Regions from separate parts of the Yersinia sp. KBS0713 genome, predicted to be linked through region 3. Evidence: predicted binding sites of a transcription regulator. Region 3 holds the regulator's gene; each other region holds the start of a gene.

Region 1 (10,724 bases), 570 kb from region 3:
CGCATCATGGCGCATCTGTCGCAGGATGAAGGGCTATTGGCTGCGTTTGCGGCGGGTAAAGATATTCATCGCGCTACAGCGGCAGAAGTCTTTGGTTTGCCATTGGAAAAAGTCACAACCGAACAGCGCCGTAGCGCCAAAGCAATTAACTTTGGCCTGATTTATGGCATGAGTGCCTTTGGTCTGGCACGGCAGCTGAACATTCCTCGTGGCGAGGCACAGCGTTACATGGATCTCTACTTTGAGCGCTATCCGGGTGTGCTGGAATATATGGAGCGCACGCGCAAACAAGCCGCTGACCAGGGCTACGTCACCACACTGGATGGCCGCCGTCTCTATCTACCTGATATTCACTCGCGTAATGCCAACCGCCGTAAGGCGGCTGAACGTGAAGCGATCAACGCCCCCATGCAAGGCACTGCTGCGGATATTATTAAACGCGCGATGATTGCCGTGGATGCCTGGTTACAGCAAGAGTCTGAACCTTTGGTGCGGGTTATCATGCAGGTACACGATGAATTGGTATTTGAAGTGCACGAGAGTGTATTGGAAAGCGCTGAACAGAAAATCCGTGAGTTGATGGAACAGAGTATGCAACTGGCGGTGCCGCTGAAGGTTGACGTGGGGGTTGGCGACAACTGGGATCAAGCTCATTAGTTGTATGGGTAAGTGGCGATAAATAAAACACTTTATGTAATTAAGCTACATTTAGTGCCGGTTATGGTGGGAATAGGTGCGCTGAATCGTGCCAATTTGTGTAACTATACAACAAAAAATTCTTTTGCCCTGCGAAAAAATGATGTAGAGTTACAGACGTAGGGTACAGAGGTAAGATGTTCTATCTTTCAGACCTTTTACTTCACGTAATCGGATTTGGCTATATATTAGCCGCCCCAGTCACTTGTTGACTGGGGCGTTTTTTATTGGGCTTTTGCCAGCGAAATGGGCACTTTTCGTCGTCTGAGCGGGGCGTATTCAGGGGAGATAACAGCCCTTACGGGCTGCGGTAGGTGGTTAATTACTCACCTTGATCATCATGCTCGTCATCAATCATCACTTCTGGTGGGATCTCACTGAACCAGGTATCCAGTTTTTCCCGCAATTTATCGACACCAATCTTTTTCAATGATGAGAAAGCTTCAACCTGAATATCGCCCATAAAGGGAATAATCGCTTCCCGCACCATATTCAATTGGGCCTTGCGAGCGCCTGATGCCAACTTATCTGCTTTGGTCAGTAATAATAGTACCGGCGTGCCGACGGCCACTGCCCAGGTAATCATCTGCTGATCCAAATCTTTCAGCGGATGGCGAATATCCATCAACACAACCAATCCTTTCAGGCAGTTACGCTTTTGCAAATATTCGCCCAGTGCGCGCTGCCACTTGAGTTTCATCTCTTCTGGAACTTCGGCATAACCATAGCCCGGCAAGTCAACCAAGCGCACGCCATCGACTACTTCAAACAAGTTAATCAGCTGGGTACGGCCTGGGGTTTTACTGGTTCTAGCCAGACTTTTCTGGTTGGTTAACGTATTGAGTGCGCTCGATTTACCGGCATTTGAGCGGCCAGCAAATGCCACCTCAATACCTTCATCACGTGGCAGATGGCGGATATCCGGAGCACTGATGACGAAATGAGTCATGTGGTAGTTATAGTTTCTGATAGTCAAAATTTGTCGTCTCCGTGAGAGATAGCTTACATGGAGCGATTATAACTGCATCACGACGAAAAAAGGGGGTTTATCTTCCACTGCTCTTTTCTGCACTTTCCCCGTGAAATTGCTATTTTTGTGAGTTGGCGGTCATTGTCGAGAAAATTAATAGCCTATCATTGAGCAACTGTTAAGAAAAACTTCATTAAAGTCAGCTAATATCATTAACGGCTAATTTGTTTTTATAATTGTTTTTTTGAATAAAAACAAATAACTGTTTGTATTACCCATAGCGCGGGATGTGCTGGCAGGGAGCGAAATCACTTAGGATGAGTGGCCTATGCTTAAGGAACGTAATGGATATGCGATGAGCCAGGGATGATAATGTAGCTCAGGTAAAAGGATGTTTAGGGACACAGGCCGGAGTGCCGGGTGAGTCACCTTCAGGGCTGAAGGGACAGTAGGGATGGCGTATTGCAGGATGGAGAAACCGGGACGTTATGTAAGTGCAGGGAGTGCGCTGTAAGGATATCCTTCCGCAGAAGGTGCGAAAAAAGGCGACAGGTTAATCTGCCGCCTTTTTTCTTTGTCCGCTTTCTGCTAGATTCCGGCCCAATCCTATACCCAATAAATTTTAAGATGACGGGTATATACTAATCCGATCCCATACTCATTTAAGAGCACAGGTTATGAAGCAGCCAACTAAAGCACCACGCGCAGCCCCAAAAGGCACCGCAACACCAAAGCGCATTAAAAAGACCCGTGTAGAGCTGGATATCGAAGCTCGCGAACGTAAACGTCAGAAAAAACATAGCGGCAACCGCTCCGGCGCGAGAAGTAATGTTGAGGGCAGCAATAAGAAGGGCCAGACCCCAGTGCAGGAGAAAGATCCGCGTTTTGGCAGTAAAGTGCCTGTGCCGCTGGTGGTTGAGAGCAAAGCTAAAGCCAAGCCAACCACTAAACCGGTGGTTAAAGCTGAAGCTAAGCCACGTCTGACACCGGAAGAGGAGCTTTCCAAGCTGGAAAATGATGAGCGTCTGGATGCATTGCTGGATAGGCTCGATAACGACGAAGTATTGAGCAAAGAAGATCAGGCTTACGTTGATCTGACATTAGACCGCATTGATGCCCTGATGGAGCAGTTGGGTATTGAATTGGGCGACGATGAAGATGACGAAGAGAAAGAAGAGAAGCCGGAAGATATTCTGAAATTGCTGAAAGGCGGTAATCCCAAAGACGCATTTTAAGTTATGCAGTGGGTCATCCCAATAATAGCCCTACTACTGACGTGTTATCTATTGTGGTTATTGGGTAAACTATGGCGGCTGTCGCAACGGCGATCACGGTTGCGCAGCGCTACTGCGGCCAGACAACGAAAACATCTGCCCTCTAACCGGCCCGGTAGGCGCAAATATCGGAAGGAGTGAACATGTCTGAGCACGCGATATCTGAAAGCACCATAGTTTGGGATCTGTCCCTGATTCAAAAATATAATTATTCAGGGCCGCGCTACACCTCGTACCCCACCGCCCTTGAGTTCAGTGAAGGTTATAATGAAGCTGCTTTTCAGCGGGCGGTGCAGCGCTACCCGCAGCGGCCTTTATCACTGTATGTGCATATTCCGTTTTGCCATAAGCTCTGTTACTTCTGCGGCTGCAATAAGCTGGTGACGCGCCAGCAGCATAAAGCTGATGAATATCTGGCGGTCTTGGAAAAAGAGATCCGTCAGCGTGCGGCGCTGTTCGCTGGGCGTCAGGTTAGCCAGATGCACTGGGGCGGCGGTACCCCCACCTACCTGAATAAAACGCAAATTACCCACCTGATGAATCTGCTGCGTGAAAACTTTGATTTCCTGCCCGATGCGGAGCAGTCGATTGAAGTAGACCCACGGGAAATTGAACTGGATGTGCTTGATCACCTACGTGCGGAGGGCTTTAACCGTCTGAGCATGGGGGTGCAGGATTTCAATAAAGAGGTTCAACGGCTGGTTAATCGTGAGCAAGATGAAGATTTTATCTTCGCCTTGATTGCGCGCGCGAAAGCCCTCGGTTTTAACTCCACCAATATCGATCTGATTTATGGTCTGCCCAAGCAGACGCCGGAAAGCTTTGCTTTTACCCTCAAACGGGTAGCTGAGCTAAATCCTGACCGTTTGAGCGTCTTTAATTACGCCCACTTGCCGAGCCTGTTTGCCGCGCAGCGCAAAATCAAAGATGCGGATTTGCCCAGTGCCGAGCAACGGCTGGATATTTTGCAGCACACCATCAGTTTCCTAACCGAATCCGGTTATCAGTTTATTGGCATGGATCACTTCGCCCGCCCAGATGATGAGTTAGCGGTTGCGCAGCGGGAAGGGACACTACACCGTAATTTCCAGGGCTATACCACCCAAGGCGAGAGTGATCTACTGGGTTTAGGGGTTTCGGCGATCAGCATGTTGGGTGACAGCTATGTGCAGAACGAAAAAGATCTGAAAACCTACTATGCCTGCGTGGAACAGCGGGGCAATGCGCTGTGGCGTGGTCTGACAATGACCGACGATGATTGCCTGCGCCGTGATGTGATTAAAACGCTGATTTGTCATTTCCAAATCAATTATCAGCCGATTGAGCAACAGTACGGGATTCATTTTGCGGATTATTTTGCCGAGGATTTTGAACTGCTGGCCCCCTTTGAGCAAGATGGGCTGGTGGAGCGGGATGAAAAGGGCATTCGTGTGACGCCGCGTGGGCGCTTACTCATTCGTAATATCTGTATGTGCTTCGATATCTATTTACGTAAACAGGCGCGCAGACAGCAGTTCTCCCGCGTGATCTGATGATGTCACCCTCAGCGATGAGGGTGACTTTCAGGTCAGAACTATGTTGCCCCGCTACTCCATTCCCAACTCTTTCAGCTTGCGCGTTAAGGTATTGCGACCCCAGCCCAGCAAGCGTGCTGCTTCCTGTTTGTGGCCTTGGGTGTGGCGCAAGGCGGTGGTTAACAGTGTCCGCTCCATCTCTGGCTGCGCTTCAGATAACAGATCCTGATGGCCGGAACGCAATGCCCGATCCGCCCATTGCGCCAGCAGTGTTGACCAGTTATCCGGTGTCCGCTGACCTGTCGCATCCGGCGTGCTGGTTTCAAACAGCTCAGAAGGGAGATCCTGCACCAGCACCTCCTGCCCTGCCGCCATCACGGTGAGCCAGCGACAGGTGTTCTCCAGTTGGCGCACGTTACCCTGCCAAGGCAGGCGAGTGAGCGCCACTTCTGTATCAGGATGCAGGTTCTTGGCTTCGACCCCCAACTCTTTGGCGGCCACTTGCAAGAAGTAGCGAGCCAGACGCGGAATATCTTCACGGCGCTCACGCAGCGGCGGTAAATGCACTCGAATCACGTTCAGACGATGAAATAGATCCTCGCGGAACTTCCCCTCCTGAACGCGCAGCTCCAGGTTCTGGTGGGTTGCGGCAATAATGCGCACATCCACTTTGACCGGTGCATAGCCGCCGACCCGATAGAACTGACCATCAGCCAGCACGCGCAGCAGGCGAGTTTGTACATCCAGCGGCATATCACCAATTTCATCTAAAAACAGTGTGCCGCCATCGGCTTGCTCAAAGCGGCCCTGGCGCACCTGATTGGCACCGGTAAACGCGCCTTTCTCATGGCCAAACAGCTCCGACTCAATCAAATCTTTCGGGATAGCCGCCATATTTAGCGCAATAAAGGGCGCTTTAGCGCGCGGGCTATGGCGGTGCAGTGCATGGGCCACCAACTCTTTACCAGTACCCGACTCACCATTGATCAGCACACTGATCGAGGAGCGAGATAAGCGGCCAATGATGCGGAAAACGTCCTGCATCGCTGGGGCTTCGCCAATAATATCTGCGGTTGGGCCGCTGGCCGGCTGACTGCGTGGCGGTTGTTGCTGCTCCTGATAATGGCTGATCGCGCGCTCAACCAGCGCGACAGCTTCATCGATATCAAAGGGCTTGGGCAGATAATCAAATGCCCCTTGCTGATAAGCACTGACCGCTGCATCTAAATCAGAGTGTGCCGTCATTATGATGACCGGGAGCATCGGATGGCGCTGCTTAATCTGTTTCAGCAGTGCTAATCCATCCATGCCGGGCATACGAATATCTGATAACAACACATCTGGGGTTTGCGTCGCCAATGCATCCAACACCTGATTACCGCTATCGAATGTTGCGCAGTTTAGACCTGCCCCAGTCAGTGCGCGTTCAAGCACCCAGCGGATGGAGCTATCGTCATCGACGATCCAGACTATCCCTCGTTGCATAGAAACCTCACTGGCGAATAGGCAGGTAAACCGAGAATTCGGTGTGTCCCGGCCAACTGTTAAATTCAATTTTACCCGAATGCTGATCGATAAGATTGCGGGCAATAGATAAGCCAAGGCCAGTACCACCTTCGCGGCCACTTACCATCGGATAGAACACCGTATCTTGTAATTGCGTGGGGATACCGGGGCCGTCATCTTCAATATCAATTCGCGCTGCTAACCGGTAGCGCATACCATGGAGAGTGACCTGAAATGCGGTTCGGGTACGCAACGTAATAGTGCCGCCAGCTTTACCTAGCGCTTGTAATGCATTGCGGGTGATATTGAGCAGCACTTGTTCAATTTGGTCGGGATCATGGGCCAGCTCGGGTAAACTCGGATCATAGTCGCGAATTAACGTCACGTTATCCGGCTTTTCCAGCGAGACTAACTGACAGACCCGTTCAGCAACCTGATGGATACTTTGCGTCACATGTTGGCCAGGTCGTTGTGGGCCTAATAAGCGGTCAACCAAATTTCGCAAGCGGTCAGCCTGTTCGATGATCACTTTGGTGTACTCCAGCAAGGCCGGATCAGGCAGTGCTTTTGACAATAATTGCGCCGCCCCCCGTAAACCGCCCAGCGGGTTTTTAATTTCGTGAGCCAGCCCTCGCACCAGATCACGGGCGGCAACTTGTTGAGCATGCTGCAATTGTTCTTGGCTTAACCGGCGCTGATTATCCATTGGTGCCATTTCCAGCAGGATAAAACCCTCCGGCAGCGCTTGTGCTGTCAGTGACAAAATATGCGCGCGACCATCAACCACTAACGTCACTTCGTTATCGGTAAAACCCTGCCCGGCCGTCAGACTTTCCCGCATCAAGGTGATATTCAGGGAAAAATAGCCTAATAATTCGGGTAGTGGTGTACCAAAAAGTTTACGGGAGCTTTGCGCCAGCAGTTGTTGCGCCGCGGGATTGGCATAATGAATCGCCAGAGAGTCATCTAATAGCAGAATGCTATTAATGAGAGAATTGAGGATCTGCCCAGCATCGGGCAGCGTGCCTGTTGCCATTACGCAGACTCCTGCACATTGGGGGTGCATCAATACCTTTTTTATCAAGATTCGCGACCTACCTGCGGACTCAATTACTTCGGGTATAATTTATTAGCTAATTAAGCGGCGGAGAAAAAAGCCCATCCGAAGATGGGCCAAAAGTTTCCACGGCAACAACCCGTCATCTTTCAAGTTGTAGGTGTGTTGGCTGCTCTCGCTCACCCGAATCACTTACTGGTGTAAGCTCATCGGGGTTCTCTTGTTTGCCGCCTTCCTACACCTTGAAATCTATTGGGTAAACTAAAACTAAACGCTGTAATACAGTTCAAACTCAACTGGGTGCGGAGTCATACGGACGCGGTCCATCTCCTCTTTACGCAGCTCGATATAAGCATCAATAGCATCGTCAGTGAACACGCCACCACGGGTCAGGAACTCGCGGTCTTCGCTCAGTGCAATCATGGCTTCGTCCAGTGAACCTGCTACTTTTGGAATCTCTGCTTCTTCTTCCGGTGGCAAGTCATACAGGTTTTTGTCCATCGCATCACCTGGGTGAATTTTGTTGATGATGCCATCAAGGCCAGCCATCAGCAGTGCGGCGAAGCACAGGTACGGGTTAGCCGCTGGATCAGGGAAGCGGGCTTCAATACGACGCGCTTTCGGGCTAGCAACCACTGGGATACGGATAGAAGCTGAACGGTTACGGGCAGAGTATGCCAGCATGACCGGTGCTTCGTAGCCTGGGACCAAACGCTTGTAGGAGTTGGTAGTCGGGTTAGCTAAGGCATTGATAGCTTTAGCATGTTTGATGATGCCGCCGATGTAGAACAGCGCCATTTCAGACAGGCCAGCGTATTTATCGCCAGCGAACAGGTTAGTCCCGTTCTTGGACAAAGACATATGGCAGTGCATACCTGAACCGTTATCGCCAAACATAGGTTTTGGCATAAAGGTCGCGGTTTTACCAAATGCGTGTGCCACGTTGTGCACCACGTATTTGTAGATCTGAATTTCGTCAGCTTTCTTGGTCATGGTATTGAAGCGGGTAGCCACTTCGTTCTGACCTGCTGTTGCCACTTCATGGTGATGCGCTTCAACTACCAGACCCATCTCTTCCATGGTCAAACACATGGTAGAGCGCAGATCCTGTGAAGAGTCGACAGGAGGCACTGGGAAGTAGCCGCCTTTCACTGCTGGACGGTGGCCTTTGTTGCCGCCTTCGTATTTAGTGCTGGAGTTCCATGCGCCTTCGATATCATCGATAGATACGTGGGAACCACGGATGCTGCTACCAAAACGAACGTCGTCGAACAGGAAGAATTCTGGTTCAGGCCCGAACAGCACGGTATCGGCGATACCAGAAGATTTCAGGAAATCTTCTGCCCGCTTAGAGATAGAGCGTGGGTCGCGGTCATAACCTTGCATGGTGCCTGGCTCAAGGATGTCACAACGGATAATCAGTGTGGAGTCTTCGAAGAACGGGTCCATAACAGCGGTGCTGGCGTCTGGCATCAGTACCATGTCGGATTCGTTAATGCCTTTCCAGCCACCAATCGAGGAGCCATCAAACATTTTGCCTTCTTCGAAAAAGTCAGCGTTGACCTGGTGAGCTGGAATAGTGATGTGCTGTTCTTTACCTTTGGTATCGGTGAAACGCAAATCAACAAATTTCACTTCGTGCTCATTCAGCATCGTCAAAACATGTTCAGCGGACATACTTATATCTCCTGGATTTGTCATAGTCGTCGTCGTGGAACGATTACCGTGTATTACTGAGGTTTATAGTGCTTCGGTGTCACTCAAAACAGCAAACTTGTCACTATTTATTTCGTACAGTTATTAGAGCTGGCGATTCATGCTAAAATACATTGCGAAATCTATGCCAACTTTCCAAACCCCCCGTTTATGCCATATCATAGGGGTCAGCTGATATTCAGTATGCACCAGGATAGCTATATTGCACTATTCTGGTGCTTCATTTGCGCCGTTGAGCACTATATTGGTGCAAAAGTGGGTCGAGAGGCTATTTTTGCACCGTGAAAGGGATCACAAACTAACCGCCGTCAGGTTGTTTATAAGAGAAGTTTGTGATCTTGTTTAGTCCCTCGCTTATTACGTGTACAATAGCGCGCTATTTCTAAATGCCTGAGGCAAAAAAGCTGTGATCGAGAATCTGCGTAACATCGCCATTATTGCGCACGTTGACCATGGGAAAACTACCCTGGTCGATAAGTTGCTACAACAATCTGGTACTTTCGGTGAACGTACTGAAGCAACTGAACGTGTAATGGACTCCAACGATTTGGAGAAAGAGCGTGGGATAACCATCCTCGCGAAAAATACCGCCATTAACTGGAAAGACTACCGCATCAACATCGTGGATACCCCAGGACACGCCGATTTCGGTGGTGAGGTTGAGCGTGTAATGTCTATGGTTGACTCTGTGCTGCTGGTCGTCGACGCAATGGATGGCCCGATGCCGCAGACCCGTTTCGTGACCAAAAAAGCCTTTGCTCATGGTCTGAAACCTATCGTGGTAATCAACAAAGTTGACCGTCCTGGCGCGCGTCCTGACTGGGTTGTGGATCAGGTGTTTGACCTGTTCGTTAACCTGGATGCAACCGACGAACAACTGGACTTCCCTATCATCTATGCATCTGCATTGATGGGTATTGCGGGCGAAGACCACAATGATATGGCGCCGGACATGACCCCGCTGTATCAAGCAATCGTTGACCATGTGCCTGCGCCAGACGTAGACAGCACCGGTCCATTGCAGATGCAAATCTCCCAGTTGGACTACAACAACTACGTTGGTGTTATCGGCATCGGCCGTATCAAACGTGGTGTGGTTAAACCTAACCAGCAAGTCACTGTTATCGATAGCGAAGGTAAAACTCGCAACGGTAAAGTCGGTAAAGTACTGGGCCATATGGGTCTGGAACGTATCGAAACCACACTGGCTGAAGCGGGCGACATCGTTGCTATCACGGGTCTGGGCGAGTTGAACATCTCTGACACTATCTGTGACGTGAATGCTGTTGAAGCATTGCCGCCGCTGTCTGTTGATGAACCGACCGTCACCATGTATTTCTGCGTTAACACCTCTCCGTTCTGTGGTAAAGAGGGCAAGTACGTGACTTCACGTCAGATCCTAGACCGCCTGAACAAAGAGTTGATCCATAACGTTGCTCTGCGTGTTGAAGAAACTGAAGATGCTGACGCATTCCGCGTATCAGGCCGTGGTGAACTTCACCTGTCGGTTCTGATCGAAAACATGCGCCGCGAAGGTTTCGAGCTGGCTGTATCTCGTCCTAAAGTTATCAACCGTATTATCGACGGTCGCCATCAAGAACCATTTGAAAGCGTTACTTTGGATATCGAAGAGCAGCACCAGGGCGCAGTGATGCAAGCCATGGGTGAGCGTAAAGGCGATGTTAAGGACATGATCCCAGACGGCAAAGGTCGTATTCGTCTGGATTACATGATCCCAAGCCGTGGTCTGATTGGCTTCCGTACAGAATTCATGACCATGACTTCGGGTACTGGCCTGCTTTACTCCACATTCAGTCACTATGATGATGTGCGTCCGGGCGAAATCGGCCAACGTCAAAATGGCGTGCTGATCTCTAACGGTCAGGGTAAAGCTGTAGCGTTCGCATTGTACAAACTGCAAGACCGCGGCAAGCTGTTCATCGGTCACGGTACAGAAGTGTATGAAGGCCAGATCATCGGTATTCACTCAC
Region 2 (10,724 bases), 1.7 Mb from region 3:
ACGGTAATAAGGAATACGCAGGATTGGGCTATCTGCTTGCCACTGCCCCCCCATATGAGGGTTTAGTAAAGTTTGTAGACGTTCCGGTTCAAGCTGGGCCAAGGCAAGGGCGGCCTGATGATCACCTTGCTCAAGGAACATTTTCAGGTAGGTTGCCCGCAGTGCATCGGGGCTTTTCAGACATTGCAGCTGCGCACGTTTTCCTCGGCCAACCTGTGAATGCCAACTGAGCCACTCATTCGACTGTAGCTGCTGGATCAGAGTGCGGGCATGTCGTTCGCTGCAAAATAGCAAGCCTGCCAGTTCACCAACTGTAGTGGCAGCGGCTTGATCGCCAAATTTTTGATACAACCGTTGATATTGGGTGAGCCGGTGAATTATGCGCACAATTAAATCCGGAATAGTTTAAATTATTTGTTCACTATTAGTTCAGTAAATAATACGCCATAATTTTATCCATACCACCAGTTTTATTCTCAGTGAGGTTTTGAATGTACCGTTTAGCCGCTTTTGATATGGATGGAACCTTACTGATGCGCGACCATAATATTGGTGGTGCGACATTGAATGCCTTGCATCAGTTAGTCGAGAGTGGGGTGATTCTGACCTTCGCTACCGGGCGACACTATATTGATATGAAAGGGATTCTTTCTCATTCAGGAATTAACGGTTACTTGATTACCGGTAATGGTACGCGGGTAGCGGATCTGGATGGAGCCCCGTTATATGGCATGGATTTACCTGCTGAGCTGGTGGAGTTTGTGCTGCGCACCCCTTGGCAGACAAATGCCAGTATCCACTTATTCCGCGATGAGGGTTGGTTTACCGATTGCAATGACGCCGCGCTATTAACCGCCCATAAAACCAGTGGATTCCAGTTCCAACTCACGGCGTTGGATGCATTGCCGCTGACCGGTAATCACAAGATCTGTTTTATTGCCTCACACCAAGAGTTAACCGAGCTTAAAACTCAGCTAGAACAACAGATGGGCGGCAAAGCTGACTTCTGTTTCTCCGCCGCCGAATGTCTTGAAGTGCTCCCTCGTGGCTGTAATAAAGGGGCGGCGTTGGAACGATTAAGCCATCATCTTGATTTGACCCTGGCAGATTGTATGGCATTTGGTGATGCAATGAATGATAAAGAGATGCTGTCACGGGTGGGGCGCGGCTTGGTGATGGGAAATGCACTACCGCAATTGAAGCAAGAATTACCCCATTTACAGATTATTGGTCGCTGCGAGCAGCAAGGCGTCGCGCACTATTTGCACCATTGGCTAAGTTCACCACACCTCACCTATTCCCCCGAATTCTGAGGTTTATACCCCGAGTTCTGATGCTACAACATCAATGACTTTGGGTATGGCTATTAGCCAGCCGGATAACCATCCGGTTTTTTTCTTCTCAAAGGGGGCTGTTGCAAGCCCCCTTGATCGGCAAACTACAGATTATTTAGCTCATTGCGAAATGGGGTTAAATCACCAATGTTAGTGCTCACCCACTGGGTGTCGTAGTAGGTATCAAGATAGCGCTCACCGCTGTCACAGAGTAACGTCACAATCGCGCCGGTTTTTCCCTGCTCGCGCATCTGTTTGGCTAATTGTAATGCTCCCCAGACGTTAGTCCCCGTTGATGCCCCCACTTTGCGCCCCAGAATGCCCTCCAGCCAATGGATGGTTGCCACACTGGCGGCATCCGGTACACGCAACATGCTGTCAATTACCTCAGGAATAAATGAAGGTTCAGCCCGTGGGCGGCCTATCCCTTCAATGCGGCTACCACAACTGCCGGTGACTGTGCGATCACGGTTGCAGAAGCAGTCATAAAATACCGAGTTTTCCGGATCGACAACCATTAGTTGGGTATCATGCCCTTGATAGCGGATATAGCGGCCTAACGTGGCGGAAGTGCCGCCGGTGCCGGCGCTCATCACAATGTAGTCCGGGACAGGGAAGGGTTCGCGGGCCATCTGGCGGAAGATACTGTCGGCAATGTTATTATTGCCGCGCCAGTCGGTTGCTCGCTCCGCAAAAGTGAACTGATCCATATAGTGGCCATTCAACTCACGGGCCAACTGCTCCGATGCAGCATAGATTTGCCCTGCGTGGTCGACAAAATGACAGCGACCACCGTAGAAGGCAATTTGCTCAACTTTTCGTCGAGCGGTGCAACTTGGCATGACGGCAATAAATGGCAAGCCAATCAGGCGAGCAAAATAGGCTTCAGATACCGCCGTGCTGCCGGAAGAGGCCTCAATTATCGTGGTGCCTTCGGTGATCCAGCCATTACATAGGCCATAGAGGAACAATGAGCGGGCCAGGCGGTGCTTTAAGCTACCGGTAGGATGGGTGCTCTCATCTTTCAAATAGAGATAAATGCCGGGAAAAGCAGGTAGATTTAGGCGGATCAGGTGAGTATCAGCGGAGCGTTGAAAATCAGCTTCTATTTCACTGATAGCATTTTTTACCCAAGTGTTGGTCATTTGGCAGCCTGCGATATAAATAGCAATTTAATGATTGTTATATTATCGGTTATCAAAGAAAAAAACGTTGCCATTTTTCCTTCTTTATCGCCAAATGATAGAAAACTATTCCATGGATAATGGCTATGCTAGATAAAACAGACCGCAAGCTGCTCTGTATGTTGCAAAAAGATTGCACTCAATCACTGCAAGTCTTGGCTGAGGCCGTCAATTTGACCTCCACGCCATGTTGGAAACGCCTAAAGCGCCTCGAGGATGAGGGTTTTATCCGTGGGCGAGTGGCGTTGCTGGACAGTGAAAAGTTGGGCTTAGGGCTGACGGCATTTGTGCTGATTAAGACGCAGCAGCATAATAGCGATTGGTATCAGGCATTCGTCGAGTTCATCCAGAAAATGCCTGAGGTGCTGGCGTTCTATCGGATGGCGGGTGAATATGACTATCTGATGCAAGTAGAGGTTGCCGATATGAAAAGTTACGACAATTTTTACAAACGCATGGTGAATGGCGTGCCGGGACTGATTGATGTGACATCGAGTTTTGCGATGGAAAAGATCAAATACACCACTATGTTGCCGATCCCTGAGTAAAAAATTTTTGAATAAAAAGTCATTTTAACGATGGTATCCTACTCCCTCATTGATTGCGTATAGCAAGAAGAATACCGATGCTATTCGGTGTCAGACCATGGAATAAGACTGCGTGAGATTGTTTGCACAATTAGGCTGGTATTTCCGCCGAGAGTGGCGTCGCTATGTAGGCGCGGTGTTGCTGCTGATCATTATTGCTATCTTGCAATTGTTGCCACCAAAGCTGGTTGGGGTAATTGTGGATGGCATCAGTACCAAACAGATGTCGACCGACAGGCTACTGATGTGGATCGGGGTGATGCTGGTGACGGCAATCGTGGTCTATCTACTGCGCTATGTCTGGCGCGTGCTACTCTTCGGCGCATCCTACCAATTGGCGGTGGAGTTACGATCGAACTTCTATCGCCAACTCAGCCGCCAGGCCCCCGGCTTCTATTTACGTCACCGCACCGGCGACTTAATGGCACGCGCCACGAATGATGTCGATCGCGTGGTTTTTGCCGCCGGTGAGGGGGTGTTGACGCTGGTGGATTCGCTGGTGATGGGCTGTGTGGTATTGATTGTGATGAGCACCCAAATCAGCTGGCAATTGACATTGTTGTCGCTGCTACCCATGCCGGTGATGGCGATAGTGATCAAATATTATGGCGACCAACTGCACCAGCGCTTTAAATCGGCGCAGGGCGCATTTTCTAGCCTCAATAATCAGGCGCAAGAGAGTTTGACCAGCATCCGCATGATTAAAGCTTTTGGTCTGGAAGATAATCAATCACAGCAATTTGCGCAGGTTGCCGCCGAAGCGGGCGCGAAGAACATGTATGTTGCGCGCATTGATGCCCGTTTTGATCCGACCATTTATATTGCTATCGGCATCGCTAATTTATTAGCCATCGGCGGTGGTAGCTGGATGGTGGTTAACCACAGCATTACCTTAGGGCAGTTGACCAGTTTTGTGATGTATCTGGGGTTAATGATCTGGCCGATGTTGGCGTTGGCGTGGATGTTCAATATTGTCGAACGCGGCAGCGCGGCCTATAGCCGTATCCGTAGTTTGTTGGAAGAGGCGCCGGTGGTAAAAGATGGTGAGATCGAATTATCTAACGGGCGTGGCACATTAGCGGTAAACATTCGGCATTTCTATTATCCGGGGGCTGAACAGCCCGCATTACATGATGTCGCGCTGAAGTTGGCTCCGGGGCAGATGTTGGGGCTATGTGGGCCGACGGGGTCCGGTAAAAGCACCTTGCTGGCATTAATTCAGCGGCAATTTGATATTGATGATGGCGCTATTAGTTATCAGGGACATGCGCTGTCGGATATTCGTTTGCATGACTGGCGCGGGCGCTTATCCGTAGTCAGTCAGACGCCATTCCTCTTCTCTGACACCGTGGCGGGCAATATTGCGTTAGGTAAACCTGATGCCACTCAAGAACAAATTGAGCGGGCCGCGCGTTTAGCCAGTGTCCATGAGGATATTTTGCGCCTTCCTCAAGGGTATGACACTGAAGTGGGCGAGCGCGGCGTGATGTTATCAGGCGGGCAGAAACAGCGCATTTCCATTGCCCGAGCGCTGCTTCTGGAGACTGAAATTCTGATTCTTGATGATGCACTCTCTGCGGTTGATGGTCAGACCGAACATGAAATCTTAAAAAATCTGCGCCTTTGGGGCGAACATCGCACCGTGATTATTAGCGCCCATCGGCTCTCCGCTTTGACGGAGGCCAGTGAAATTCTGGTGATGCAACATGGCGGTGTGATGCAGCGTGGTACACATAATTTATTGGTCAATCAATCGGGTTGGTATCGCGAGATGTACCGCTATCAACAACTGGAAGCGGCATTAGATGATGGTGAGCCGGAGGCCAAAACCGATGAGTAAACCTCAGCAACTTTGGCCAACACTAAAACGGCTGCTCTCCTATGGTTCGCCGTATCGAAAACCATTAGGGCTGGCGGTCTTGATGCTCTGGGTTGCCGCTGCCGCTGAAGTCAGTGGCCCACTGTTGATCAGCTATTTTATTGACCACGTGGTGGCGAAAGGCACCTTGCCGCTCGGTTTGGTGAGTGGGCTGGCATTGGCATATCTGTTGCTGCAACTGCTGGCTGCGACCTTGCACTATTTTCAGGCGCTGCTGTTTAATCGTGCTGCAGTCGGCGTGGTTCAGCGGTTGCGCATTGAAGTGATGGATGCGGCTTTGCGCCAACCGCTCAGTGCTTTTGATACCCAGCCGGTGGGGCAATTGATTTCCCGCGTAACTAATGACACTGAAGTTATCAAAGATTTATATGTGATGGTGGTCTCTACAGTGCTAAAAAGTGCCGCGTTAATCGGCGCAATGCTGGTGGCGATGTTCAGTCTGGATTGGCGCATGGCGCTGATTTCAATCTGCATTTTCCCTGCGGTATTGGTAGTGATGGCGATTTATCAGCGCTATAGCACCCCCGTGGTGCGGCGGGTTCGGGCCTATCTGGCTGACATCAACGACGGCTTTAATGAAGTGATTAATGGCATGGGTGTTATTCAGCAGTTTCGCCAGCAAGCGCGCTTCGGCGAGCGGATGGAGTCAGCCAGTCGCGCGCATTATATGGCGCGGATGCAAACTTTGCGCCTGGAGGGGTTTCTTTTACGCCCGCTGCTGAGTCTGTTCTCTGCCATGGTGCTATGCGGTTTGTTGTTGCTGTTCGGTTTCAGCCCAGAAGGTTCCGTCGGGGTGGGGGTGCTGTATGCATTTATTAACTATCTGGGGCGCTTAAATGAGCCGTTGATTGAGCTGACATCTCAGCAATCTATCCTGCAACAAGCGGTGGTGGCTGGGGAGCGTATTTTCGATCTGATGGATCGCGCTCAGCAGGGCTATGGCACCGATGACCGTCCGCTGACCAGTGGCCATATTCAGGTGAGGAATGTCAGCTTTGCTTATCGTCACGATAAAATGGTACTGCAAAATATCTCTCTTGATGTGCCGTCGCGTGGATTTATTGCTTTGGTCGGGCATACCGGCAGTGGCAAGAGTACGCTGGCTAATCTGTTGATGGGTTACTACCCGGTGCAGCAAGGGGAGATTCTGCTTGATGGCCGACCACTCTCTGGGTTATCTCACCAGACCTTGCGCCAGGGGGTTGCCATGGTGCAACAAGATCCGGTGGTGTTGGCCGACTCTTTCTTCGCCAATGTGACCTTAGGCCGTGATATTAGTGAGCAGCAAGTTTGGCAAGCGCTGGAGACGGTGCAACTTGCGCCATTAGTCCATGGGCTGCCTGATGGGCTGCACAGTATGCTCGGGGAGCAGGGCAATACCTTGTCAGTCGGGCAGAAACAGCTGCTGGCGATGGCGCGGGTATTGGTACAAGCGCCGCAAATTCTGATTTTGGATGAAGCGACCGCCAATATTGACTCTGGCACTGAGCAGTCGATTCAGCGGGCATTGCAGCTTATCCGCAAAAATACCACTTTGGTCGTGATTGCTCACCGCCTCTCAACCATTGTCGATGCTGATACCATTTTGGTGCTGCACCGTGGTGTGGCAGTTGAACAAGGTAAGCATCAAGAGCTGCTTGCGGCCCATGGGCGCTATTATCAAATGTACCAGTTGCAACTGGTCAGCGAAGATTTAGCGGCTATTGACCAGGTAGAAACTGCGGTTAATTAAGGGATAATCTGCGGGGCCTGGCGGCCTCGCATCACGCCCTGTGCCGCTTCCTAGCCCCATCACCCACCAAATATACCCCCTCAGTACCGCGACAGTTTGCAAGAGAGCGGACATCCCGCACCATAATCTTGCAACGCAATAGCCCATCAATGCGATGGTGCACTTTTGTGACGCGCATCGCACTAATTTGGTGCACAAAAAATACTCAATACTCGCGGTGTAGCCCTGTCAGCAGGGGCTTGATTCTCTCAACGACCCTCTGTTGGTCATTTTCACACTAATTTTCAGCTATCTTTATTTATGGCATAGCCTTTGCTTTGTTTCTTTTGTGGCAGACAGGTGTCTCGTGGAGACTTAAATTCGACTTAGTTCGAGAAGGGGCAAATATGAAGCTGGTTACCGTGGTGATCAAACCATTTAAGCTGGAGGATGTGCGTGAAGCCTTGTCCTCTGTGGGTATTCAGGGGCTGACCGTAACCGAAGTAAAAGGATTTGGTCGCCAGAAAGGACACGCCGAACTCTATCGTGGAGCTGAATATAGCGTCAATTTCTTACCTAAAGTGAAAATTGATATCGCGATTGCCGATGATCAATTAGATGAAGTGATTGATGTGATCAGTAAGGCCGCCTATACCGGCAAAATTGGTGATGGCAAAATTTTCGTTGCTGAATTGCAACGTGTTATTCGCATCCGTACCGGCGAAACCGACGAAGCAGCACTGTAATTTGCAGGCTCAAATTTAGTGAATAGGGATGGGTTGATGATGAAAAAACTTTTATCCGTGTTGGGCCTAAGTTCGGTAGCGATGCTGCCCTCTTTGGCAATGGCTGCTGTACCAGCTGTAGCTGACAAAGCTGATAATGCTTTTATGATGATTTGCACCGCCTTGGTGCTGTTTATGACTGTGCCCGGTATTGCCCTGTTCTACGGCGGCCTGCTGCGTTCCAAAAACGTATTATCAATGATGACCCAGGTCACCGTGACCTTCGCGCTGATCTGCGTACTCTGGATCCTCTACGGTTATAGCCTGGCTTTCAGTACCGGCAATGCCTTCTTCGGCAGCTTCGATATGGCGATGCTGAAAGGTATCGGCCTGACCAGCTTGAGCGGCACCTTCTACCAATACATCCATGTGGTGTTCCAGGCTTCATTCGCCTGTATCACGGTCGCACTGGTGGTGGGTTCATTCGCCGAACGTATTCGTTTCTCTGCGGTATTAATCTTCGCTGTGCTGTGGTTCACCTTCTCCTACCTGCCAATGGCACATATGGTATGGGGCGGCGGCTTCCTGGCAATGGACGGTGCGCTGGACTTTGCCGGTGGTACAGTGGTGCACATTAACGCCGCTATCGCCGGCTTAGTAGGTGCTTACTTACTGGGTAAACGTGCTGGCTTTGGCAAAGAAGCTTTCAAACCACACAACTTACCGATGGTGTTTACCGGTACTGCAATTCTCTATATCGGCTGGTTTGGTTTCAACGCGGGTTCAGCCAGTGCCGCTAACGAAATTGCCGCACTTGCCTTCTTGAACACCGTCGTCGCAACAGCAGGTGCCATTCTCTCTTGGGTCTTTGCTGAGTGGATTTTACGCGGCAAACCCTCCTTACTGGGTGCATGCTCCGGTTGTATCGCCGGTCTGGTTGCGATCACACCAGCGGCAGGTACTGTAGGGGTGGGGGGCGCATTGATTATCGGTCTGGTGGGCGGCGTTGCTGGTCTGTGGGGGGTGGTACTGCTGAAGAAATGGCTGCGAGTGGATGATACTTGCGACGTGTTCGGCGTTCACGGTGTGTGCGGGATTATCGGTTGTATCCTGACGGGCGTCTTCACCTCTGCTTCACTGGGGGGCACCGGTTACGCGGCTGGCGTCACCATGGGCCATCAGGTTGGCGTACAGCTGTTTAGTGTCGGTGTGTGTTTGGTCTGGTCTGGTGTTGTTGCCTTCGTTGCCTTCAAAATTGCTGACCTGGTTGTCGGTCTGCGGGTACCAGAAGAGCAAGAACGCGAAGGTCTGGATGTTAACAGTCACGGCGAAAATGCTTACAACCAATAAGTTAGCTTAGCAAGAAGTTCAGTGGCTCAAAATAGGCTGAGATGTTAGAAAACTAATAATAATGATGATAAGCAGCAGGGGCGATTTCACTATCGCCCCTGTTTTATTTTGGGTATCGAAGTCGCTTTGCGGCGGTATCAGCGATGCAAACGGATCACACCTTCCTGCACGGTAGAGGCAACCAGCACGCCCTGTTGGTTGTAGATCTGCCCGCGAACAAAACCCCGCGCTCCGGAAGCTGAGGTGCTTTCTACGGCATACAGCAACCAGTCATCCAGACGGAATGGCCGGTGGAACCACATTGAATGGTCTATTGTGGCAATCTGCACTCCCGGCTCAAGGAAGCCAATTCCGTGCGGCTGCAAGGCGGTTGGCAGGAAATTGAAGTCAGAAGCATAACCCAGCAAATATTGGTGAACCCGCAAGTCATCCGGCATTTCGCCATTGGCGCGGAACCAGACATAACGATTTGGCTCTTCGACCGAACCTTGCAGCGGGTTGTGGAATTTCACCGGGCGCATCTCAATTGGCTGGTTGCCAATAAACTTTTCCCGCACTTTTTCGGGGATCAAATGTGCAAACTGACGGGCAATGTCACTCTCTGACATCAAACCATCCGGCGAGGGGACCTCCGGCATGCTGTTTTGGTGCTCAAACCCCTCCTCCTGACTCTGAAACGACGCCGTCATGTAGAAGATAGGTTTACCATTCTGAATAGCACTGATCCGGCGGGCACTGAAACTGGTGCCATCACGTAGTGTTTCGACATCATAGATAATCGGCTTACTGCTATCCCCCGGGCGCAAAAAATAGCTGTGGAATGAGTGGACAATCCGATCCATGGGGACGGTTTGTTTTGCAGCATAGATAGCCTGACCGACGACCTGCCCGCCAAACACCTGGCGCAAGCCCAGATCTTCACTTTGGCCACGAAAGATCCCTTCTTCAATTTTTTCCAGATGGAGTAGATCGAGCAGTTTTGCTAATGGCTGGCTCATGTTGTGGCCCTTGATGGTTGAGTTCAGTTACAGTGTGCTGAATCTGTTGGGGGGGCGTCAATATATTGCTGTGATCCCGGTTGTGCTAATGATCATCTTTTAAGGAATAGTCTGATAAATGGCTGAATCTTAGGGCAAACGGAAAGGCTCAGCAGATTGTGCTATAATTAGCGTGCTAGGTGGTTGAAGCCACTTATTAAACACGTGCCTATTCTATGAATAGTCAGCATCTTAATAATAAGAAGGAGTGCGACCTATGAAACCTTGGCAATCAATGAAATTTTGGCGGGTAGCGGGTGGGGCAGCGTTAGTGGTCAGTCTGGCTGGGTGTGCTCACCAAGGCGCTGATGTGCCAGTTCCTGCCCCTGCAGGGGTGACAACCGCAGCAGCACCTATTGCGCAGCCTGCGGTACAAGGGACAGTTAACATCCGCGAGCGCATTGCATTACCACCCGATTCCGTGGTTACGGTAACGCTGTCGGATGCCTCACTGGCTGATGCACCATCACGAGTCATTGCTCAGAAAGCGGTTCGCACTGAGGGCAAACAGGCACCATTTACCTTTACCCTGCCGTTTAACCCATCAGATATCCAGCCAAACGCGCGCATCATTGTGAGTGCGGCGATCACCCATAATGGTCAGTTAATGTTTATCACTGATACCATTCAGGAGGTGATAAACCGTGGAGCCGGGACTCAGGCTAATTTGCTGCTAGTACCTGTAACCTCCGTTGCCATAGAAACTGCACCGGCGACAACCTCAGGCGCTGCAACAATATCAGGCGCTACGACCACACCGTAGCCATCGAAGCGCCGCAGTATAACCACTATGCTGTGGCGCTGAGATTAACGGTACTGCCAACGATATTGCTGTAAATCAATTCTGCCCGTGATATCAATTTGAATGCCCTCGGCCAATAATGCCTTTTTCTGCCTCAGATAATTATCACCAATTA
Region 3 (10,724 bases):
CCAAGTGTCTTTGGTGCCGCCGCCTTGTGAGGAGTTCACCACCAGTGAACCATCCGCCAGTGCCACGCGGGTCAGGCCACCGGGCACTAGACGAATTTCCGCGCCGGAGAGGGCAAAAGGGCGCAGATCAATGTGGCGTGGGGCAAGGCCGTTGTTTACAAAGGTCGGGCAGGTCGAGAGAGCGAGGGTCTCTTGTGCAATGTAGTTTTGTGGTCGCGCCAGTAGCAACTGGCGGAATTGGGCAATCTCCGCTTGGGTGGCCGCGGGGCCGATCAACATGCCATAGCCCCCTGCGCCATGAACTTCTTTCACCACCATCTGATCCAGATTCGCCAAGACATAAGATAAATCAGTAGGTTGGCGGCATTGCCAGGTGGGGACATTCGCCAGAATAGGATCTTCGGCGAGGTAAAAACGGATCATCTCCGGCACATACGGATAGATAGATTTATCATCTGCAACGCCAGTACCAATTGCGTTAGCCAATACCACCCCACCTGCCCGATAGACTGATAGTAGCCCAGGGACACCGAGCATGGAGTCCGGGCGGAAAGCCAGTGGGTCGAGGAAGGCGTCGTCCACTCGCCGATAGATAACATCTATCTTGCAAGGGCCGGCGGTGGTGCGCATAAAGACCGCCCCCTCTTTGACGAACAGATCCGCGCTTTCAACTAGCTCGACCCCCATCTGCTGCGCTAAAAAACTGTGCTCAAAATAGGCGCTATTAAAGCGCCCAGGGGTCAGCACCACCACGGTAGGATCGTTGATTGGCGTGCTTTCGCGCAGTGTTTGCAACAAATGGGAAGGGTAGCGCTCAACCGGCGCGATGCGCTGTTGCGCAAACAGCTCCGGATAGAGCCGCATCATCATTTTGCGGTTTTCCAGCATATAGGAGACGCCGGATGGGGTGCGCAGATTATCCTCCAACACATAATAGAGGCCATCGCTATTACGAACCATATCCACGCCAATGATATGTGCGTAGGTGTCGCGGTGCAGGTTCACCCCTTGCATACAGGGCTGATATTGGTCATTGGCTAACACTTGTTCAGCCGGAATAATCCCTGCTTTTAGGATGTGTTGATCGTGGTAAATATCATGCAGAAACGCATTCAGCGCTTGAACACGTTGGCGAATGCCACGGTCCAACATCTGCCATTCACTGGCAGGAATAATACGTGGCACGCTATCAAACGGGATTAAGCGCTCGGCGCCATCATCGTCACCATACACATTGAAGGTAATGCCCACCCGGTGAAACAGCAGCGCAGCTTCTTCGCGCTTGCGCGCAATGGTCAGTTGATCGGCCTGTTGTAACCACTGCCAGTAGGCGTCGTAATGGCTTCGGTGTTGCCCCTGCGCCAGTAACATTTCATCGAAAAATCGTGATGTGGAAAGGTCGATGTTCAGCATTATTACCTCGCAAACAGAACCGGCTGTAGTGAGGATTACGCATAAACTGTGCCAGCTCGTAAAACAGGCAAAATAGGGGGGGTAGCGCGATTTCAGCACTATTAGGGTGCAATCAGTGAGTCTGCTGCTTTATTGATGGGCAGAAAATTGCCACATCATTAGCATGATGATCTGTCATGGCGCACAGGGAAAAGGGGGAGAAAGTATTTATGGCGGAGCAATAAAACACGGCTGGCAATCACCAGCCGTGGCGCAATACAGCAGAATTAACGACGTACCGCGATAGCTTCGATTTCGATTTTGACATCTTTCGGCAGACGCGCCACTTCAACACATGAACGCGCAGGGAATGGCGCACTGTGCTCATTGAAGAAGGCTTCGTAAGTGGCGTTAACTGTGCTGAAATCATTCAGATCTTGCACGAATACCGTGGTTTTCACGATATCGGCAACTTTCAGGCCAGCCGCTTCGACGATAGCTTTCACATTTTCCAGTGACTGACGTGCCTGAGCTGAAACCTCATCAGCCACCAGGCCGGTTTTAGGATCAACCGGGATCTGGCCGGAAGTGAAGATCATGCTGCCCAGATCAACACCCTGGACATAGGGGCCAATGGCGGCAGGGGCGAGTTCAGTGCTGATAATGCGTGACATGGTGACTCCTGGTTTATGTGATGCAGAAATTATTTCCATCATTATAAAGCTGGGGTGAATAACGGCAACCCGCACGAACTAAGTTTGCTACCGGCCGCCGTGTTAATTCACTTACAGCTTGTCATCCATTTGCAGAACTTCATCCATTTACAGAACTTCATCCGCTTGCAGCACCACCTGATGATCAAACTCTTTCTCGCAATATTTGCACTTCAGGTGGATCTCGCCCAATTTGGCTTTCACTTTGAAGCTGGAGTCGACCGGCTCATTATGGCTGATGCAGTTGCTGTTCGGGCAGGTGAGGACGCCGTCGATCTGCTCTGGCAGGCTGAGGGTGAGCTTCTTCACCACTTCGTAGTTATCGATGCGATTGACGGTCGCGTCTGGGGCATACATCGCCAATTGGTTGGCTTGTTGCTCAGTCAGGAAAGTATTTTCTATTTTAATCAGATCCTTACGGCCTGAGCGCTTAGAGGGCAAATTCAAGCCGATGGTAATACGCTGATCTGTCGCGGTCAGTTTGAATAGTGATAGCAATTTGAATCCGATCTGCGCCGGAATATGGTCAATCACGGTGCCACATTTGATAGCTTCAACCTGTAGTTTGTAATCCTGAGTCATGTGCAATTCTCCCTCAAAGAGCCAATTCAGCGTTTAAGACCAGTGCCAGTAGCGCCTGGCGGGCAAAAATCCCATTACCTGCCTGTTGGAAATAGTAGGCGTAAGGCGTTTTATCGACATCGGTGGTTATCTCATCGATGCGTGGCAGTGGGTGCAGCACTTTGAGATTATCCCGCGCCCCATTCAAATCCGCAGCACGCAGGACAAATTGTGCTTTGACATTGGCGTATTCTGACGGGTCAAGGCGCTCTTTTTGTACGCGAGTCATGTAGAGAATATCCAGATCCGCGACCACCTCTTCAATGCTTTGGTGCAGGCTGTATTCGATCCCTTTTTCATCCAACATTTGCAGAATATAGGCGGGCATTGCCAGCGCATCCGGGGCGATAAAGAAGAAGCGATTGCCGTCGAATTTTGCCAGCGCCTGGGTCAGTGAATGCACAGTGCGGCCATATTTCAGGTCACCGACCATAGCAATATTGATGTTATCCAGCCGCCCTTGGGTCTCCTGAATGGTGAAGAGGTCGAGCAGGGTTTGCGTCGGATGCTGGTTTGCACCATCACCAGCATTGACCACTGGTATATTGCCGGAGAATTGTGCCGCCAGTCGGGCCGCGCCCTCTTGTGGGTGGCGCATGACGATGGCATCCACATAGGTGCTGATCACCGACACGGTATCGGCCAGTGTCTCGCCTTTCTTGCCTAGCGACGTATTACTGCTGTCAGAGAAACCGACCACGGATGCGCCCAGGCGATGAATCGAGGTTTCAAACGACAGACGGGTGCGGGTTGAGGCTTCGAAAAAGCAACTGGCGATCACTTTATGTTTTAACAGCTCAGGTTGCGGGTGGTTCTTCAGGCTGGCCGCGGTGCGTAGCACCAGTTCCAGGTCATCGCGACATAAGTCGTTAATTGAGATGATATGTTTGTGATACAACGGGTTGGCCATTTTTCGCTCTCCTCTGTGACTGCCCGTGGTCGCGGGCTTTTAATCGGTTGTAATGCAGTTAAGGTGAAATTCAGCCCGATCGACAGACAAAAAAAAGCCCCTCAACGAGGGGCCTTACAGGATCGGTTTAGCAACGGGAGAAACCACGGCAGTTTGCTGCCTGCTGGCTGGCCATTTTGTCGACCCTCAATTGGGTCATTTTCAACAAAACGACGATGTTGAGCGAAATCTAAGCAGATTTTCATCATATCTCCCGGCAAATTGTGGCGAATTATACTCGCGTGCCATTTCTCTGCAAGGGGCAAAAGCCGCATTTTTTATGATTAGCAAACGATTACTTGTTGGGTTTGGCTTCAAATGGGAAACAGTTGCAAAATGGCGGGGATCGTCACTAATGCAATGAGCAGTGAGACAACAATCGCCAGCGCCGATGACATCAGTAGCTATATGGATATCAATAAGATGCTATGGGGCATATTTGATATTAGAGAATTATCACCCGCAATTTATCATTCTGAATGAAGTTTTTATTCTAGGTTGATTGTAAACTGATGATTAATTACAGAAATTTATTTGTAGCTTAAATAATTTAGGTTGTATTTTTATAGATAATAGTCAGATGTGGCGCAATAAAATTATTGCTGATCTATTTTAGCCGCAAATTGATCATAAATAATCAATAAATGCGGCTATCGGAAATATTAAGCAGCAAGTGTGCCGCTAACTCTATTCCTCGTCGAACCCCGAATTAAACAACTCAATAACCGCACTCAGCGCCTGAATCTCATCAGGGCCGGTCGCTTCAACCTCAATCTGGCGGCCTTTAGCGGAGTCTAGCATCAGCAGTGCAATCACACTGCTGGCTTCGGCTTCGGTCCCGCTGTCATTACGTAACATCACTTCTGCATCAAAACTCTGAACCAGCTCGAACAATTTCATTGCGGGTCTGGCGTGCATCCCCAACTTGTTCTTGATCTCAACGGTCTGTTTGACGGTCATTGTTTACGTTTTTCCAGAGTACGGTGGCGTGATTGGACATTTTTGCCACGAGCGCGGAAATAATCTGCCAATTGTTCAGCTACATAGACCGAGCGGTGCTTACCGCCGGTACAACCAATGGCAACCGTCAGATAACTGCGATTATTGGTTTCCAGCATGGGCAGCCACTGTTCCAGATAGCTGCGTGTCTGGTAAACAAAATTGTGCACTTCAGTATGGCGATCAAGGAAGGAGATGACCGGCTTGTCCAGACCCGTCATCGGGCGTAGTTTCGGGTCCCAGTGTGGGTTCGGCAGGAAACGTACGTCGAAAACATAATCGGCATCAATGGGAATTCCGTGCTTGAAGCCAAATGACTCAAACACCATCGTTAGTTCGCGCTCACGTTTACCCAACAGGCGGGTACGCAGCATCTCAGCTAACTCGTGCACTGACATTTCTGAGGTATCAATAACCAGATCAGCCCGTGAGCGCAGAGGCTCCAGCAGGATACTCTCTTCATCAATAGCACTTTCTAATGACAGATTTTTCGCCGAAAGCGGGTGCAGGCGACGGGTATCACTGTAGCGACGAATCAAGGTATTGCGGTCAGCATCCAAAAACAGCAGCTGCGGTGAGAAACTGTCTGGCAATTGGGTCATGGCATGTTCAAATACCTCGGGAGATTCCGGCATATTGCGCACGTCTATGCTCACTGCCGCTGAGATATTCCTACCGGCAAGTGTGTTTGCCAATTGCGGCAGCAGAACCACGGGCAAGTTATCGACACAGTAAAAGCCCATATCTTCCAATGCGCGTAAAGCAACAGACTTCCCTGAACCGGAACGGCCGCTGACAATCATCAGCACCATGTGAGTGACTCCCCTTGGTATCTCTTTGGCGCTCATCGCCACTATTACGAATCGACATTCCGGCTATAACAGGCGGGTTTGCGAATAGACCCGCGCTGCTAGGCACCCTTTACCCGTTTACGCCGTTTCTGGCGGTAACTCTGTAATGATCTGATAAAGCTCATCATCACTGTGTGCTGCACGTAGACGGCGACACACTGTTTTATCAGCTAATCGCTTGGCCACTAAAGACAAAGTGTGTAAGTGAGTTTTACATTGATCTGCCGGAACCAACAAGGCAAATAATAGATCAACAGGTTGATTATCAATAGCATCGAAGGCAATGGGTTGTTCCAGGCGGATAAACACACCCACGGCGCGCAGCGTATCTTCCTCCAGTTTGCCATGAGGTATCGCGATGCCACTACCAATGCCGGTACTGCCCATGCGCTCACGGGTCAATACAGCATCGAAAACGACCTGTGAAGGCAGGTTTAGCTGTTTGGCAGCCAACTCGCTGATAATTTCCAAAGCCCGTTTTTTACTTGAGCAATGTACGGCGCTTTTGGTGCACTCGATATTTAATACCGAGCTTAATTGCAATGCTGGATCGTTGATCATCTCATCTTTCACTTAAGCGCTATTTTAAGCCCAAACCAGCGGTGATCTGTTCTTCACCGCTGGCTCGGGTTATGTCGCGCGTATAGAACCTTCGTTAGGTATAATAGCTACAAGGATTCTTAATGTTGTTTCAATTTATCTTTATGCTTGTTCAACTGGCGGGCCAGTTTATCAACCAAAATATCAATTGCGGCGTACATATCTTCCTGCTCTGAACTCGCGTGCAACTCGCCTCCATTCACATGTACCGTGGCTTCTGCAATTTGTTTTACTTTTTCGACACTTAAAACCACGTACACTTGGTTAATGCGATCAAAATATTGCTCAAGTTTGGCAAATTTAGTGTTAACAAACTCACGTAATGCTTCGGTTATTTCAACATGATGTCCGGTAATATTGAGCTGCATAGTCTCTTCCTTCTCAGTTCAGGTCAAACCAACTGTTTACGTTGATTCGACGGCGGGATGGATAACGACTCTCGGTACTTCGCGACGGTTCGCCGTGCCACCATGATGCCTTGTTCACATAATAGTGTGGTCAGCTTACTGTCGCTAAGGGGTTTGGCAGGGTTTTCTGCCGCAACCAATTTTTTCACCAGTGCACGAATTGCGGTGGAAGAGGCTTCGCCTCCGCTCTCGGTGTTGACGTGACTGGAGAAGAAATATTTCAACTCGAAAATCCCCCGAGGGCTGTGCAGGAACTTCTGCGTGGTCACGCGGGAGATGGTCGATTCATGCATATCTACGGCTTGGGCAATGTCAGCCAGTACCATGGGTTTCATAAACTCAGGCCCATTTTCAAAAAATGCGATCTGCTGCTCTACAATACAACGCGCGACCTTCAGCAGCGTTTCATTGCGGCTTTCAAGGCTTTTTATCAACCATTTTGCCTCTTGCAGATTGCTGCGGATAAACTGCCCGTCGCTATCATTACGAGTATTATTACCCATGGCAGCATAGTGTTGATTAATTTTTAGGCGTGGAATGCTATCGGCATTTAGCTCGACCGTCCATTGATCTTTGTCTTTACGGACCAAAACATCGGGAATGACATACTCAGATTCGCCGGTATTGATCGACTGGCCCGGTCGTGGGTCCAGTGACTGAATCAGGGCGATCGCTTCCTTAAGTGTATCTTCTTTTAGCCGACTTAAACGGATCATTGTGCGGAAATCATGGTTGCCTAGCAAATCCAGATAGTCACTAACGACCAAGCGAGCTTCGGCAAGATAAGGGGTATCTTTGGCATATTGCGATAGCTGCACCAACAGACATTCACGCAGGTTACGCGCTGCCACGCCAATGGGATCAAAGTGCTGTATCCGCTTGAGTACGGCTTCGACTTCATCTAGCGCGATGTTCTCGTCACCCATGCTTTCCAGAATATCTTCCAGCGGGACGGTGAGATAGCCGGTTTCATCAACTGCGTCGACAATGGAGGTCGCGATGGCGGCATCGGTTTCAGAGAAGGGGGTTAAATCCACCTGCCACATGAGATAATCTTGCAGTGTTTGGGTGGTTTCACCCTGATAGACCGGTAGCTCATCATCACTGTAATCGTTGCCCATTCCTGATGGCGTACCTGCGGTGTAGATCTCATCCCAGGTGGCATCCAGCGGCAACTCTTCTGGCATATCTTTTTGTTCCAGCGCTTCGCGAGTATCAAGCGCTTCACTGTCTACTGTCTCTTTGGCGTCTATCTCTTCATGAAGATCCGTTTGCTCAAGCAGGGGGTTGCTCTCCAGCGCTAACTGAATCTCCTGCTGGAGTTCAAGTGTAGAGAGTTGCAACAGACGAATAGCCTGTTGAAGCTGCGGAGTCATTGCCAGTTGTTGGCTGAACTTGAGTTGCAAACCTTGCTTCATAATGCGGTATCAATTTTCCTTAATGGCTGAAAAACGGCCTTACGATCTGTATTGGAAGAAGATTAGAGACGGAACTCTTCACCCAGATAGACACGTTTAACTTGTTCGTCAGCCAAAATTTCCTGTGGTGTGCCGTGAGCGATTAAGTGCCCTTGGCTTACAATATAAGCCCGCTCACAAACGTCTAACGTTTCACGCACGTTATGGTCGGTAATCAGTACACCAAGACCACTGTCGCGCAGATGCTCAATAATTTTTTTGATATCAATAACAGAAATTGGGTCAACCCCGGCAAATGGCTCATCCAGCAGAATAAACTTAGGATTTGCCGCCAATGCGCGGGCAATTTCAACACGGCGGCGTTCACCACCAGAGAGTGACTGCCCCAGACTGTCACGTAGATGGGTGATATGAAACTCTTCCATCAACTCATCAGCCCGTTCCTGGCGCTGCTCAGCCGTGAGGTCTTTACGAATTTCCAGCACCGCCATCAGATTATTAAATACACTCAGGCGGCGGAAGATGGAAGCTTCTTGCGGTAAATAACCAATGCCGCGACGAGCGCGTTCATGGAGAGGCAAGAGGCTGATATCTTCGTCATCAATCACAATGCGCCCGGCGTCACGCTGGACAATGCCGACGACCATATAAAAGGTGGTGGTCTTACCTGCGCCGTTTGGCCCAAGCAGGCCGACAATTTCACCGGACTTTACACTCAGGCTCACGTCTTCGACCACTTTACGGCCTTTGTACGCCTTAGCCAGCTTTTCTGCGATTAATGTTGCCATAAATGATTACTTACTCTTCTTTTGGCCTGAAGCTGCTGGCCCTTTGTCTTGTAATTGGGACGGTAATAGTACGGTTGTGACGCGATTGCCTTTGTCACTGAAGGCTTCCATATGCTGTTTTTTCACCAGATAAGTGATGCGATCACCTTTGATATTACTATCAAGTTGCTCCAGATAAGCATTGCCAGTCAACACCACAAAGTCATTCGCGACTTCGTAACGCAATTTTTGACCATGGCCTTTGACCGGCTTACCGCTGTCTTGCATCTGGTAGAAGGTGACCGGGTTACCAAAACCTTCAATGACCATTTTGCTCTGATCACCACCAGGGCGGGTGACAACCACTTTATCCGCTTTAATCTCGATAGTGCCTTGCTTGATAATCACGTTGTCAGTAAAGGTGACTGTATTCGCCTGCATATCCAGCGCTTGCTTGCCGGAGACCACATTAACGGGCTGATCAGTATCGCCGGTTAAAGCCAGTGCTGGCAGGCTTGCAGCCAAAAGTGAACTGGCAAGTAAAAGATGGCGAATTTTATTTTTGGATTTCATAAGAGGTTTTAACCTTTTCAATCAGCTCAGCGGTTTTGTCCCGCAAGTTCCCGCGCATTTTCATGCCGTTAGACGTGAATCCAACACCAAAGAGGGTAACTTCATCGTCTGAGGATACATCCTGAGTGATCAAATTAACCTGGGCGTTATCAGTTTTAATTTTCTTTAATTGTGCATCTGGAGTCAGGCTATCGACCTCAACATGACCATACAAATAGAGCATTTTATCATCGGTCAGCTTGGCGCGATCTGCCCGAACTGTCCAGGTTGCAACCGCATTATCACCAAACATCGTCATAACCGGCTTGGTAAACCAAGTCAGTTGCTGGCTACTGAAGTTCTGAACGTCTTCCGCGATCAATTTATAACTCAATTGCCCGACCGGATTAAACACCACGGTGGTGGTATGTTGGCTTTGCGAAGATGGCTCATTATTATCAGCCACTGTTTGCGTGTCCTGCTGGTTAAAGCCGGACATATTCCAGCCAATCAATGCCAAAGCAATCAATGCCAGGGATAGGGTTATCCATAGTCTTGTTTTACTCATATCGACAATCCTTTGGCGCCGTCGAGTTTATCCTGGGCCAATAATATCAAATCACATATCTCGCGTACTGCACCGCGTCCGCCACTGATTTGCGTCACATAATGCGCTTTGGGGAGCAGCAACGGATGGGCATCCGCCACCGCGACAGATAACCCCACTTGCGCCATCACTGGCCAATCAATCAGGTCGTCGCCAATGTAAGCCACCTGCTCAGGCTGGCAGTTTACTGCTTGCAACAACTCCTTATAGGCGACCAGCTTATCAGATTGCCCTTGATAAAGGTGGGTAATGCCTAAGGTGTTGGCGCGGTCTTCCAGTAATTTGGCGCGGCGGCCGGTGATAATCGCCACTTCAATACCTGAGGTTATCAGGCAGCGGATACCATAGCCATCACGCACATTGAACGCTTTCAGCTCTTCGCCCTGATTCCCCATATAAATCAGGCCATCGGACATCACGCCATCTACATCACAGATTAGCAGGCGAATGTTTGCCGCGCGCTGCATGACACTGTCAGCGACTGGGCCGTAGCATGTGTCCAAATAGACGGTGCTGCTCATAATTTATCCTTTGTTAAACGACACCGGCTCTTAGCATGTCGTGCATATGCACCACGCCGAGCAGTTGCTCACCGTCAGCCACCAACACCGCCGTAATATGACGTGACTCCATCAGGTTGAGCGCATCGACCGCCAACATGGTCGGACGAACTCGAATACCGCCGCTAGTCATCACGTCGGCGATTTTCGCACTATTCAAATCAACGCCCATATCGAATACCCGGCGCAAATCACCGTCGGTAAAGATACCCTTAATCATCATCAGATCGTCACAGATTACGGTTAAACCCAGATTTTTCCGAGTAATTTCCAGTAGTGCATCACGCA

The links. Region 3 encodes sigma-54, which starts transcription at its own class of promoters, with help from an activator protein. Its sites were predicted from a motif close to GTTGGCACANNTTTCGCTNT; they were not measured.
Positions count from the first base shown of each region.
Region 1: a site for sigma-54 is predicted at 8,846-8,865, ahead of glnA (glutamate--ammonia ligase). Genes of this name have one in related genera too.
Region 2: a site for sigma-54 is predicted at 7,016-7,035, ahead of glnK (P-II family nitrogen regulator). Genes of this name have one in related genera too.

Region 1 covers NZ_CP042173.1:4,458,291-4,469,014, reverse strand. The annotation lists gene polA (DNA polymerase I) at 1-657, shown strand, start outside; gene yihA (ribosome biogenesis GTP-binding protein YihA/YsxC) at 1,019-1,672, opposite strand; gene yihI (Der GTPase-activating protein YihI) at 2,344-2,901, shown strand; gene hemN (oxygen-independent coproporphyrinogen III oxidase) at 3,084-4,472, shown strand; gene glnG (nitrogen regulation protein NR(I)) at 4,527-5,939, opposite strand; gene glnL (nitrogen regulation protein NR(II)) at 5,947-6,996, opposite strand; gene glnA (glutamate--ammonia ligase) at 7,285-8,694, opposite strand; gene typA (ribosome-dependent GTPase TypA) at 9,140-10,724, shown strand, end outside.
Region 2 covers NZ_CP042173.1:3,292,645-3,303,368, reverse strand. The annotation lists gene FFE93_RS15775 (SgrR family transcriptional regulator) at 1-387, opposite strand, end outside; gene cof (HMP-PP phosphatase) at 492-1,313, shown strand; gene FFE93_RS15765 (PLP-dependent cysteine synthase family protein) at 1,439-2,479, opposite strand; gene FFE93_RS15760 (Lrp/AsnC family transcriptional regulator) at 2,605-3,066, shown strand; gene FFE93_RS15755 (SmdA family multidrug ABC transporter permease/ATP-binding protein) at 3,179-4,945, shown strand; gene FFE93_RS15750 (SmdB family multidrug efflux ABC transporter permease/ATP-binding protein) at 4,938-6,716, shown strand; gene glnK (P-II family nitrogen regulator) at 7,103-7,441, shown strand; gene amtB (ammonium transporter AmtB) at 7,481-8,770, shown strand; gene tesB (acyl-CoA thioesterase II) at 8,908-9,768, opposite strand; gene FFE93_RS15730 (YbaY family lipoprotein) at 10,025-10,570, shown strand; gene FFE93_RS15725 (MGMT family protein) at 10,615-10,724, opposite strand, start outside.
Region 3 covers NZ_CP042173.1:490,188-500,911, forward strand. The annotation lists gene FFE93_RS02305 (circularly permuted type 2 ATP-grasp protein) at 1-1,413, opposite strand, end outside; gene ridA (2-iminobutanoate/2-iminopropanoate deaminase) at 1,680-2,066, opposite strand; gene pyrI (aspartate carbamoyltransferase regulatory subunit) at 2,214-2,687, opposite strand; gene pyrB (aspartate carbamoyltransferase) at 2,701-3,636, opposite strand; gene npr (PTS phosphocarrier protein NPr) at 4,363-4,635, opposite strand; gene rapZ (RNase adapter RapZ) at 4,632-5,486, opposite strand; gene ptsN (PTS IIA-like nitrogen regulatory protein PtsN) at 5,604-6,086, opposite strand; gene hpf (ribosome hibernation promoting factor) at 6,206-6,493, opposite strand; gene rpoN (RNA polymerase factor sigma-54) at 6,517-7,950, opposite strand; gene lptB (LPS export ABC transporter ATP-binding protein) at 8,013-8,738, opposite strand; gene lptA (lipopolysaccharide ABC transporter substrate-binding protein LptA) at 8,745-9,290, opposite strand; gene lptC (LPS export ABC transporter periplasmic protein LptC) at 9,274-9,837, opposite strand; gene kdsC (3-deoxy-manno-octulosonate-8-phosphatase KdsC) at 9,834-10,397, opposite strand; gene kdsD (arabinose-5-phosphate isomerase KdsD) at 10,411-10,724, opposite strand, start outside.